One region of the Acidovorax sp. ST3 genome, then DNA from elsewhere that is predicted to be linked to it. Evidence: predicted binding sites of a transcription regulator. Region 1 holds the regulator's gene; each other region holds the start of a gene.
The links. Region 1 encodes LexA, which represses DNA repair genes until DNA is damaged. Its sites were predicted from a motif close to ACTGTATNNNNATACAGT; they were not measured.

Region 2: the regulator LexA is predicted to act here: its motif matches at 1,610-1,627, upstream of DNK89_RS16250 (PA0069 family radical SAM protein).
Region 3: the regulator LexA is predicted to act here: its motif matches at 1,302-1,319, upstream of DNK89_RS05450 (DNA topoisomerase IV subunit B).

The regions. Positions count from the first base shown of each region.
Region 1 is NZ_QKVP01000001.1:590,576-594,660, reverse strand. Features, by position in the region: gene DNK89_RS02660 (D-2-hydroxyacid dehydrogenase family protein) at 1-661, opposite strand, end outside; gene DNK89_RS24490 (hypothetical protein) at 1,080-1,379, opposite strand; gene lexA (transcriptional repressor LexA) at 1,763-2,437, opposite strand; gene DNK89_RS02650 (asparaginase) at 2,521-3,480, shown strand; gene DNK89_RS02645 (hypothetical protein) at 3,501-3,920, shown strand; gene DNK89_RS02640 (DUF6152 family protein) at 3,962-4,085, shown strand, end outside.
Region 2 is NZ_QKVP01000005.1:27,704-31,788, reverse strand. Features, by position in the region: gene DNK89_RS16255 (TetR/AcrR family transcriptional regulator) at 1-55, opposite strand, end outside; gene DNK89_RS16250 (PA0069 family radical SAM protein) at 324-1,577, opposite strand; gene DNK89_RS16245 (ammonium transporter) at 1,784-2,986, shown strand; gene DNK89_RS16240 (phospholipase D family protein) at 3,147-4,085, shown strand, end outside.
Region 3 is NZ_QKVP01000002.1:117,249-121,333, reverse strand. Features, by position in the region: gene DNK89_RS05455 (MFS transporter) at 5-1,222, opposite strand; gene DNK89_RS05450 (DNA topoisomerase IV subunit B) at 1,353-3,335, shown strand; gene DNK89_RS05445 (lytic transglycosylase domain-containing protein) at 3,369-4,085, shown strand, end outside.

The DNA of each region.
Region 1 (4,085 bases):
CGTTCAGGCGCAGGTGCAAAGAGATCACGTCGCATTGCGAGAAGAACTCTTCCCGTGTGGCCGCTGCCTGGTAGCCGTCTGTCAACGCCTGCGCACGCGATGCCTCTCGACCCCAGACGCGCACGTTCATGCCAAACGCGCGTCCGTACCCAGCCACCAGTTGTCCAATGCGGCCATAGCCCCAGATGCCCAGGGTCTTGCCCCTCAGCACGTTGCCAATCCCGAAGTTGGCGGGCATCGAGGCGGTCTTGAGACCAGACTGCTGCCAGGCGCCATGTTTGAGGTTGGAGATGTACTGGGGCAGCCGGCGCATGGAGGCCATCACCAGGGCCCAGGTCAGCTCAGCCGGTGCAACCGGGGACCCAACTCCCTCTGCCACGGCAATGCCGCGCTCGGTACATGCCGCCACATCAATGTGGCTGCCAATCTTGCCGGTCTGTGCGATGAGCTTGAGCCGAGGGAGCTTCTCTACCAATTGGCGCGTGATCTGGGTCCGTTCACGGATCAGCACGATGATGTCTGCATCTTTGAGACGCACCGAAAGCTGCCCCAGCCCCTTGACCGTGTTGGTGTAGACCTTGGCGGTGTATGCGTCGAGCCGCGATGCGCAATGCAGCTTGCGCACTGCATCCTGGTAATCGTCGAGGATCACAATGTTCATCCCGACATTGTGCCTTGGTGGGCGCGGAGAAGAGCCCCCCAAGCCCTGTGGGCATGCCAAAGCCTCCAGTTTTTGGTGACGGAGTGCTGCGGAAAAACCAGAAATGGCCTTATTACTCCGCACGACCGCACGACCGCACGACCGCACGACCGCACGATTGGCGCAGGCTGGCGTCAGTGTTTTGTGTCGATCAAGATCGGGTAAGGCTCAGCACCAGCCTTGAAGCTTTGGGTGCAATCCTCACACCACCTCATCGGAGTTAGCTCCTTAACGTGAAGGGGAGGCCGTCATCGTGGGCGGTATTAGGTAGCGTTTTCCACCTTAGGCCGCTCGCAATGTCCAGTAAATCAGGCCCTGACAGCCTCGGATGCCGCCAAACGGTCCAGCTCTGCGCAGACATCTGCCATGCGGCCTGCAATCACCAGGCGTCCGGTACCTGCGGCGTCAGAAGCCCGGCGCAGCACTTTGGTTGTTCGTGGGCCGCAGGAAGCCGTACCCACCGCTGATAGGAAAGCTTGCCGTTTGCTGCCGCCCATGTGTGTTGGCAGAAAAGAGCGCTGCGTGTCGGGCAAACGGGCAGGGCTTTCTGGCGCTCGTGCAGGTGGTTTGGCCGTAAAAGGCCAGTTCCCGCGAGGAGCACGTTGTCCTTGGTGCTGTTCAGCACGATGAAGTGTTGCAACGTCTGCAGCCCGTCTTTGGGAAATAAAGGGCGATGCATTCCCAAATTCAGTGGACTCTCTTGTCTCTGCTTGCTCCGGTAGGGTCGTCTTGTCTGCAGACGCTAGCTCCGCACTGGCAAACAGCTTTTTGAGGCTGCGAACAGGGCTCTGCAGGGCAGAAAGGGTGAACAAAGCAATTCCCATGTGAAAACTCCGAAAGTCGGGGGTTGAACATAGGCAGGATTGCAAAGTGGCTGAGTACCGGATCTCTCAAAAGCAGCGTGAGACTGTCCCCTGCGGTGCAGGCAACTGCTCCGCCGATTCATCACACATAGCTTGGAAGTTGTTGGCACTCAACGGGACCCGCATCGCAGGGCTGGTGTACTGACCAGAATCTGTCCACCAAACGCCCGCCACCCACGGTGCGGCCCCTGAGCGCGTGCTACATCAGCATGGTGTTGCGGATAAGGCCCACTGCCAGGCCTTCGATCTCAAAGGGCTCACCCGGCTGCACCACGATCACGGGATAGTCGGGGTTCTCGGGCAACAACTCAATGGCGTTGGCGGTACGGCGAAGGCGCTTGACAGTGACGTCGTCACCCAGGCGGGCGACGATGATCTGGCCGTTGCGGGCTTCGCGGGTGGATTGAACGGCCAGCAAATCGCCATCCATGATGCCCGCGTCACGCATCGACATGCCCCGCACCTTGAGCAGGTAATCGGGCTTGTGCTGGAAGAGGCTGTTTTCTACGCTGTAGGTCTGGTCTACATGTTCCTGCGCGAGAATGGGCGACCCCGCAGCCACCCGGCCTACCAAAGGCAAGACCAGTTGCGACAGGCCCGGGATGGGCAGGCTGAACTGGCTGCCGCGCGCGGCGTTGATGGAGCGCACCGTGTCGCCGCGCAGGCGGATGCCCCGTGAGGTGCCGCTGACCAGCTCAATCACCCCTTTACGGGCAAGAGCCTGAAGGTGTTCTTCTGCCGCGTTGGCTGACTTGAAACCCAGCTCGGCCGCGATTTCTGCGCGGGTGGGAGGCGCGCCGGTGCGTGCGATAGCGGTCTGGATGAGATCCAGAATCTGCTGCTGGCGGGCGGTGAGTTTGGGGTTGTCGAGCATGGTGGTTTCCGGTGCAGGCGGTTACAGTGATGAACAACTGTTTTTTAATCCAGTAACTGTATTTTTCACCAGTTTTTCGGAGTATGCAAGTGAGTGGGCAAAAAATTGTGGTTTTGGGCACCGGTGGCACGATTGCGGGCACCTCGGCCCAAGCGGGGGACAACATTGGCTACACCGCCGCGCAGGTGGGCGTGGAACAACTGCTGACGGCCGTGCCCGGTCTGCAGGCTCTGGCAGGCGGCGCCTTGGTTGCAGAGCAAGTTGCGCAGATCGACAGCAAGGACATGGATAGTGAGGTGTGGCGCACGCTGGCATTGCGTTGCGCCCACCATCTGAATGACTCGGAGGTGAGGGGGGTGGTCATCACCCACGGCACGGACACCCTGGAAGAAACAGCGTGGTTCTTGCACGAAGTGCTGGACGCCGCCAAACCCGTGGTGCTGACCTGCGCGATGCGGCCTGCCACAGCCTTGACCCCCGATGGCCCCCAGAACCTGCTGGACGCGGTGGCAACTGTATTGGTGCCAGGTGCCACCGGTGTGCTGGCTGTTGCGGCGGGTGAAGTGCATGGCGCACGGTATGTGCAAAAGGTGCATCCTTACCGCGTCAATGCCTTCAGCTCGGGGGATGCTGGACCTTTGGGTTGGGTGGAAGAGGGGGTAGTCCGTTGGGCATGCAATAGCCCGGCGGTGCAGGTAGAAAATGCCGATGGTGCTATCAATAATATAGTTAATGCTGCTGCCTGGCCGTGGGTGGAAATCGTCATGAATCATGCCGGGGCATCGGGCAGGGCGGTGGATGCGCTGGTGCGAGAGGGCGTGCAGGGCCTGGTGGTGGCCTGCACCGGCAATGGCACGATTCACCACGATCTGGAGGCCGCTTTGGTGCGCGCGCAGAACGCCGGGGTGCGGGTGGTGCGCTCCACCCGCTGCGCGGAGGGGCAGGTGCTGCCCAAGCCGGGGGACGCGCTGCCCGCCTCGCAGGGCCTGTCGCCGGTCAAGGCGCGGGTTGCCCTGATGCTGGATTTGCTGCGGATGCATTGATCTAAAAAGGGCCGGCAGCCGTGTTCACCGCACTCAAGACACACGCCTGGGCTTACCCCGCGCTGGAGGTCGTCCATATCATCGGTATTGCGTTGCTGCTGGGCAATCTGGTGCTGCTGGAGTTGCGGGTCTTCGGACGTGGTGTGGCACTGCCGGTGAAAGACCTCGCGCGGCTGAGTCTCACTGTGGCGCTGTGCGGCTTCGGATTGGCCGCAGCGTCGGGGCTGCTGATGTTTGCCACCCAGCCTGCAGAGCTGCTCAGCAACCGCGCCTTCACCTTGAAGATGCTGTTGTTAATGCTTGCGGGCTGCAACGCGGCGTGGTTTCATGCACGCGGTTCGCTTGCATGCCTGGACGGGTTGGCGCGCGTGCAGATGCTGGTGTCCACCGTGATCTGGCTGTCGGTGGTGGCCTGTGGCCGCTGGATTGCGTACCTTTGATATGACCCCTTGAAGCGGGTTTTATTCCTACGGGAGTCTTTATGGGCTTGCAACGTCGTCATGTGCTGATCGCCGCGAGTGCCTTGCCTTTGGGGGCACACGCGCATCACGGCTGGAGCAGTTTTGATGCGGACCGACCGCTGTATCTGGAGGGCACGGCGCGCA
Region 2 (4,085 bases), on a different contig from region 1:
CTGCGACGATGCGCTCATGGCTCAGCTCTTTGCGGGAAGGGGTGGAATTTCGCACAAGCGCATTGTAGCAAAAATTATTACGAACATCATATTTTCTTCAATCAGCGCTTTTCATGAAGCTTGTCTGCACAACCGCCCGATACCTGGGGCCGCCGCCTCACGACGCCCCCATGCCTCGCCCATCGCTGCATGCAATTCAGTCAGGAGGGGACTACTGTCGCAGCACGCTTCAGCAGGCATCCGCTTGCAGCTACCGGCAACGAAAGAGAGGCGTGCAGACAGACCGAGCAGTGCATGCAGCCATCGCGCACTTGGCGCGCACTTCAGAACAAGCTGCCCTGCCCGCGCAACAGCCCAGGCCTGAACTCGCCCAGGTCCAGGCCCTCACGCTCGCGGTTGAGCCCCAACCGACGGCAGGTGTTGGCAAAGCGCTGGCGCAGCAAATCGGCCCACAGCCCACAGCCCTTCATGCGGGTGGCGAAGTCGCTGTCATATGTCTTGCCGGCAGCGCGCTGCGCATCGGTGAGGTGGTGCAGGTCTTGCACCCGCGCCATGACGCGCGCCGCGCGCTGCGGGTAGTGCACCGTGAGCCATTCGCGAAACAACGCATCCAGCTCCCACGGCAGGCGCAGCACGGTGTAGAACGCGGTGCGCGCACCGGCGTCCCGCGCGGCCTCCAGTACCTGCTCCATGTCTTCAGTGATGAAGGGAATCTGCGGCGCCACACTCACGCCCACCGGCACACCGGCGTCGGCCAAGGCACGTATGGTGCGCAGCCGCCTGTGGGGCGCGGCAGCACGGGGCTCCATGCGGCGGGCCAGTGTGGCGTCTAGCGTGGTGATGGTGACGTACACCGCCGCCAGTCGCTGCGCGGCCAGCGGGGCGAGCAGGTCCAAGTCGCGCTCCACTCCGCTGGATTTGGTGATCAGCGAAAACGGGTGGCGCGCCTCGCGCATCACTTCGATCACGCTGCGCGTGAGCTTCAGGTCGCGCTCCACAGGCTGGTAGCAGTCGGTGGCCGAGCCGATATTGAGCAGGCGCGGCACATAGCGCGGCTGTGCAAGCTCCTGGCGCAGCACCTGCGCAATGTTGTGCTTGGCCACGATCTGCGTCTCAAAGTCGAGCCCGGGGGAAAAATTGAGGTAACTGTGCGTGGGCCGCGCGTAGCAGTAGATGCAGCCGTGCTCACAGCCCCGGTAGGGATTGACCGATAGCTCAAAGAAGATATCGGGCGAGTCGTTGGCGCACAGGGCACTGCGCGCGGTCTCGAAGTGCACGCGGGTGGCGGGGGACGGACGGATCTCGCCATCGCTCTCGTCGCACGCAGCAGGCCCGCCCGGCGCCCCTGTGTCCCATTCATCTTCGCCCTCCTGGCATCCATGGCCCGGGGCCAAGCCGTCCGCATTGCCAGTTGCCCTGACAGGGCTCCACCCGTCATATGCGGGCTCGCGCTGGTCTTTGGCAAACCGGTGCGCCATGGCCGTCGCCGCCCCTCGACCGTGAATGGCTTGCAGCGGGACGCGGATTTCCTGCGGCTCTTCGGGAAGGTCGTCTTCGGGAGTGGGTAGGAGGCCCATAGCGAGCAGGGGGTGGATTTGGCGCCAAAAAAGCTGTTCATTTATACAGTATTTTGAACACCCATTTTTTCCTCACGCCATCAAGCCCCAAATCAGTGCAAAACCTTGCACCAACTCTTGGCGCGCTTCTTGCTTCAACTTGGTGCAAATCTGTGGCGTATCCCGAAAACGCACCAGAGTCGATCAATCACTATCGCGAGGACGTTATGGAAGCACTCAAACAGGGCACAGATGCCTTGTTCATCTTGCTCGGGGCGATCATGGTGTTGGCCATGCACGCCGGGTTTGCGTTTCTGGAGTTGGGCACGGTCCGCAAAAAGAACCAGGTGAATGCGCTGGTCAAGATCCTGGTGGACTTTTCGGTGTCCACGGTCGTCTATTTCGTCGTCGGTTACACCGTGGCCTACGGCACGCATTTTTTCGTCGGCGCAGAGTCGCTGGTACAGCTCAGCGGGTATGCGCTGGTCAAGTTCTTCTTCCTGCTCACGTTCGCAGCCGCCATTCCGGCCATCGTGTCGGGCGGCATCGCAGAGCGCGCCAAGTTCTGGCCGCAACTGATGGCAACGGCGGTCATCGTGGGCTTTTTCTATCCGTTTTTTGAGGGCATCGCCTGGAACCAGCATTTTGGTGTGCAGGGCTGGATCAAGGCCGTGACGGGGGAGGAGTTTCACGACTTTGCGGGCTCGGTGGTGGTGCACGCCATGGGCGGCTGGATTGCCCTGCCAGCGGTGATCCTGCTAGGCTCCCGCGCCAACCGCTACCGCAAGGATGGCGCGATCTCGGCCCACCCGCCATCGAACATTCCCTTCCTGGCGCTGGGCGCCTGGATCTTGGTGGTGGGCTGGTTCGGCTTCAATGTAATGAGCGCGCAGTCCGTGGACAAGCTCTCGGGCCTGGTCGCCGTGAACTCGCTGATGGCCATGGTGGGCGGCACGCTCGCCGCCCTGGTGCTGGGCAAGAACGACCCCGGCTTTGTGCACAACGGCCCCCTGGCCGGTCTGGTGGCCGTGTGTGCGGGCTCGGACCTCATGCACCCGCTGGGTGCGCTGGTGGTGGGCGCAGTGGCCGGGGCCATCTTTGTGCTGATGTTCACCCTGACCCAGAACAAATGGAAGATCGACGACGTGCTCGGCGTATGGCCGCTGCACGGGCTGTGTGGCACCTGGGGCGGGCTGGCTGCGGGCCTCTTTGGCAGCAAGACATTGGGCGGTCTGGGCGGGGTGAGCCTGTCGGCCCAGCTCATCGGCACGGGCCTGGGCGTGGTGTGGGCCCTGATCGGCGGCGTGGTGGTATACGGCATCCTCAAGCAGACGGTGGGCATCCGGCTGACGCAGGAAGAAGAGTTCGACGGCGCCGACCTGAGCATCCACAAGATCAGCGCCACACCCGACCGCGAAGTGAGCTGGTAGTCCAGCCCACTGGCGACGGCCTGAGACCGGCGCGGGACCCGGCGTGGGGCCAGATGCGGGCCCAAGCCTTCGCCTTGGCGCGCTGTCTGACAGCGGATGGACCGGCGCGCAGCTATACCTGAGCCCTGCGCCCCAGCGGCTCCACGGTCACAATCGCGCCATGCTGTCTTCGCCCCCCTTGTCCCTCACCCCGCCCCAGTCAACCCGCCCCGGCTGGCCGCGCTGGGTCGTGCTGCTGGTCGCCATGGCCCTCGCGGGCTGCGCGGGCTTGCCCAAGGAGGTGGACCGCCCGGTGTCGGTTGCTCTGGCTGCCCCCGGCGATACCCCGCTGGGGCAGCTCGTCGCAGCACGCAGGGCCGCCGAGGGGGCACGGCATGCCTCAGGGTTTGCACTGCTCAGCGGCCCACAGGCTGCCTACAGCAGCCGCCTGGCCCTGGTCGACTCCGCCCAGAAAACCCTGGACCTGCAGTACTACACCATCCACGCAGACGCGAGCAGCGAGCGCCTGCTGCTCAGCGTGATGGCCGCAGCCCAGCGTGGTGTGCGGGTGCGCGTGTTGCTGGACGACTTTCACAGCACCGGGCGCGACGCGCAGGTGATGCGGCTGGCGTTCGTGCCCAACATCGAGATGCGCATGTTCAACCCCGTGACGGGTGCCCGGGGGTCGCCCATCGGCCGCATGCTGAGCCTGCTGGGCGACTTCTCGCGCGTGCAGCAGCGCATGCACAACAAGCTGTTCATTGCCGACAACGCCATGGCCGTCACCGGGGGACGCAACCTGGGCGATGCCTACTTCGGCAACGCCGATTCGGGCAACTTTGTGGACCTGGACGTGCTGGCCGCAGGCCCCATCGTGCAGGACCTCTCGCGCAGCTTTGACAGCTACTGGAACAACGAACGCGCCTACCCCGTGCAGTCGCTTATCACCCAGAGCGAACTCGACCACTTGCGCGACAGCATCCGAGTGGCCGACGAAGGGCGGAGGCGCCGTGTCGCAGGCCAGGGTGGCACCACGGCGCCCGACCGCTCACCGCCCGACATGGGGCCCGGCACCACCGCTGCGCAGCGGGCGCGCATCTGGAACTACGAGCCCATGGAC
Region 3 (4,085 bases), on a different contig from region 1:
AAGGTCAGGCGGGTTGTGGGCTGCTGCGCGAGATCGGGCTTTCCTTGACCGGCAAGTTCACCAGCCCGGCAAAAATACCCAGGCCAATCGCGATGTACCAGACGATATCGTAGCTGCCGGTGGCGTCATACAGATAGCCGCCCAGCCAGACGCCCAGGAAGCTGCCGATCTGGTGGCTGAAGAACACAAAGCCGCCCAGCATCGACAAATGCTGCACGCCAAAGATCTGCGCGATGGTGGCATTGGTGGGGGGCACGGTGGACAGCCACAGCGCGCCCATCACCGCCGAGAACACGTACACCGACAGCGGCGACAGCGGCACCAGCAGGAAGATGCTGATTGCCACCGCGCGGGCAAAGTAGATGAAGGCAAGGATGTGGCGCTTGGGCATGCGCTGGCCCAGCGTGCCCGCGATGTAAGTGCCGAACACGTTGAACAGCCCGATCAGCGCCAGCGCATAGCTGGCCACCTGGGGCGACAGGCCGTGGTCCTTGAGGTAGCTGGGCATGTGCACACCAATGAACACCACCTGAAAGCCGCACACAAAGTAGCCCGCCATCAGCAGGTTGAAGCTGGGGTAGCTGAAGGCCTCCCCCAGCGCCTGCGCAATGGTCTGGTCGCGCTTGACCGGGGCCGTGCCCTTGAAGCCCGGCTCTCGCAGGCCAAAGGCCAGCGGCACGATCAGCAGCACCGCCATCGACAACGCCAGCAGCGCCTGCTGCCAGCCCAGGCCCGCGATGAGCCAGCCTTCCACCGGCACCATCAGAAACTGCCCGAACGAGCCCGCTGCCGCCGCCACGCCCATGGCCCACGAGCGCTTTTCGGGCGCAATCTGCCGCCCCAGCACGCCGTAAATCACTGCATAGGTGGTGCCCGCCTGGGCCGCGCCAATCAGCACGCCCGCCGTCAGTGCAAATACCGTGGGCGTGGGCGACAGGGCCATGCCTGCCAGGCCCAAGGCATACAACACCGCACCACCCAGCAGGACGCGGAAGGCCCCAAACCGGTCGGCCGCCATGCCCGCAAATATCCCGATCAGGCCCCAGGACAGGTTCTGGATGGCGATGGCCAGGGCGAACGACTGGCGCGTCCAGCCCATCTCCTGGGTGATGGGAAGCAGCCACAGCCCGAACCCGTGGCGGGTGCCCATGGACAGGGTCACGATGGCCGCGCCGCAGGCCAGCACCTGGAACATGGATAGTTTGGGAGGATTCATGTGCATGCGCAGGAATGTAGCCAGATTGTGTGAAACGCGCTGATACACCCGCGACCAATACAGTTGCCGTCAGGGTCGCGGGAAGACTGTCTTTTTATCCAGCCCCAGGGCGGTGGCCGCACTACAATCCGCCGCTATGTCTGCCAAACCGTCTTCTGCTTCCGCCAGCGAATATTCCGAAGGTTCGATCCGCGTGCTCAAGGGCCTGGAGCCCGTCAAGCAGCGCCCGGGCATGTACACCCGCACCGACAACCCCTTGCACATCATCCAGGAGGTGCTGGACAACGCCGCCGACGAGGCCCTGGCCGGCCACGGCAAGAAGATCCGCGTCACCCTGCACGCCGACGGCTCGGTCAGTGTGGAAGACGACGGCCGGGGCATCCCCTTCGGCATGCACCCGGAAGAAAACGCGCCGGTGATCGAGCTGGTCTTCACCCGCCTGCACGCGGGCGGCAAGTTCGACAAGGGCAAAGGCGGGGCTTACAGCTTCTCGGGCGGCCTGCATGGCGTGGGCGTGTCGGTCACCAACGCCCTGGCTACCCGGCTGGAGGCCACCAGCTATCGCGAGGGCAAGGTGGCGCGGCTGGTGTTTGCGGCTGGTGATGTGATCGAGCCCCTGGTGGCCCGGCCGCTGGAGGCGGGCGAGCGCAAGCAGGGCACCTCGGTGCGCGTGTGGCCCGACGCCAAGTATTTCGAATCCAGCGCCCTGCCCATGGGCGAGCTGACCCACCTGCTGCGCAGCAAGGCCGTGCTCATGCCCGGCGTAACGGTGCAGCTGGTCAACGAGAAAACCCGCGACACGCAAACGTGGCAGTACAAAGGCGGCCTGCGCGACTACCTGATGCAGACGCTGAACGGCGATCCGGTGATCCCGCTGTTCGAGGGCGAGGGTTTTGCCGACCGCAACAACGAAAGTTTTGCCGAAGGCGAGGGCGCCGCCTGGGCCGTGGCCTTCACCGAAGACGGTCAGCCCATGCGCGAGAGCTACGTCAACCTGATTCCCACCAGCGCGGGCGGCACGCACGAAAGCGGCCTGCGCGACGGCCTGTTCAACGCCGTCAAGAGCTTCATCGAACTGCACAGTCTGTTGCCCAAGGGCGTGAAGCTGCTGCCCGAGGACGTGTTTGCGCGCGCCAGCTACGTGCTGTCGGCCAAGGTGCTGGACCCGCAGTTCCAGGGCCAGATCAAGGAGCGCCTGAATTCGCGCGACGCGGTGCGCCTGGTCAGCGGTTTTGTGCGTCCGGCGCTGGAGCTGTGGCTCAACCAGCACGTCGAATACGGCAAGAAGCTCGCTGAGCTGGCCATCAAGGCCGCGCAGACGCGCCAGAAGGCGGGCCAGAAGGTTGAAAAGCGCAAGGGCTCGGGCGTGGCCGTGCTGCCCGGCAAGCTCACCGACTGCGAAAGCCGTGACACCGCGCACAACGAAGTGTTCCTGGTCGAGGGCGATTCGGCCGGCGGCAGTGCCAAGATGGGCCGCGACAAGGAAAGCCAGGCCATCTTGCCGCTGCGCGGCAAGGTGCTCAACACCTGGGAGGTGGAGCGCGACCGCCTGTTTGCCAACAACGAAATCCACGACATCTCGGTAGCCATTGGCGTGGACCCGCACGGCCCCAACGACACCCCCGACCTGAGCGGCCTGCGCTATGGCAAGGTCTGCATCCTGTCCGACGCGGACGTGGACGGCTCGCACATCCAGGTGCTGCTGCTCACGCTGTTCTTCCGCCACTTTCCCAAGCTCATCGAGGCGGGCCACATCTATGTGGCGCGCCCGCCGCTGTTCCGTGTGGACGTGCCCGCGCGTGGCAAGAAGCCTGCGGCCAAGATGTACGCGCTGGACGATGGCGAGTTGGCCGCCATCCTGGAAAAGGCCGAAAAGGACGGCGTGCCGCGCGAGAAGTGCCAGATCAGCCGCTTCAAGGGCCTGGGCGAGATGAACGCCGAGCAGCTGTGGGAAACCACGCTCAACCCCGACACCCGCCGTCTGCTGCCCGTGCAGCTGGGCGACATGGACTTTGCCGCCACCGAGGGGCTGATTACCAAGCTCATGGGCAAGGGCGAAGCCGCCGCGCGCCGCGAGCTGATGGAGCTGCATGGCGATGCGGTCGAGGTCGATATCTGAAGAGCAGCGTCATACGCGCCCGAGCCGCCTGCCATGACCTCATTTCGCCAAATCGGCCGCTTGCGCTGGTATGTGTTGGGTTGTTTGCTCTGCTTTTTGCAACAAACGGCCCGTGCAGACCTGTGGGCGCATGTGGACGAGCGTGGCGTGACGCACTTTGCGGCGGAGCAGGTCGATGCGCGCTACCAGCTGTTTTTTCGTGGCAACGACTTTGACTCGACCCGGGATACGCCCGTCAATGCCTCGCCCATGCCCTACGCGCTGCCTGCAGCGGGCGCGCGCCTGCTGGCGTTTTTCGACATTGCGCCCGACTACAAGCGCGTCAAGCACCACCTGCGCGCTGCGTCCACCCAGCATGGCGTGGACTATGAGCTGCTGCAGGCAGTGATCGCCACCGAGTCCGGCTTTGACGCCGCCGCCGTATCGCCCAAGGGCGCCGTGGGCCTGATGCAGGTGATGCCCGCTACGGCCAGCCGCTTTGGCGTGAGTGCGGACAAGAAGCGCACGGTGGAGCAAAAACTGGCCGACCCTGCTGTGAACGTACCCACCGGCACCCGATACCTGCGCTACCTGCTGGACCTGTTCCCCGGCCGCATGGACCTGGCCGTGGCCGCCTACAACGCGGGCGAAGGCGCCGTGCAAAAGGCGGGCAACCAGGTGCCAGCTTTCAAGGAAACCCAGAACTACGTGCGCACCGTGCTGGGCCTGTACGCCCAGCTCAAGCCGCCAGCGCCCGTGTTGACACAGCGC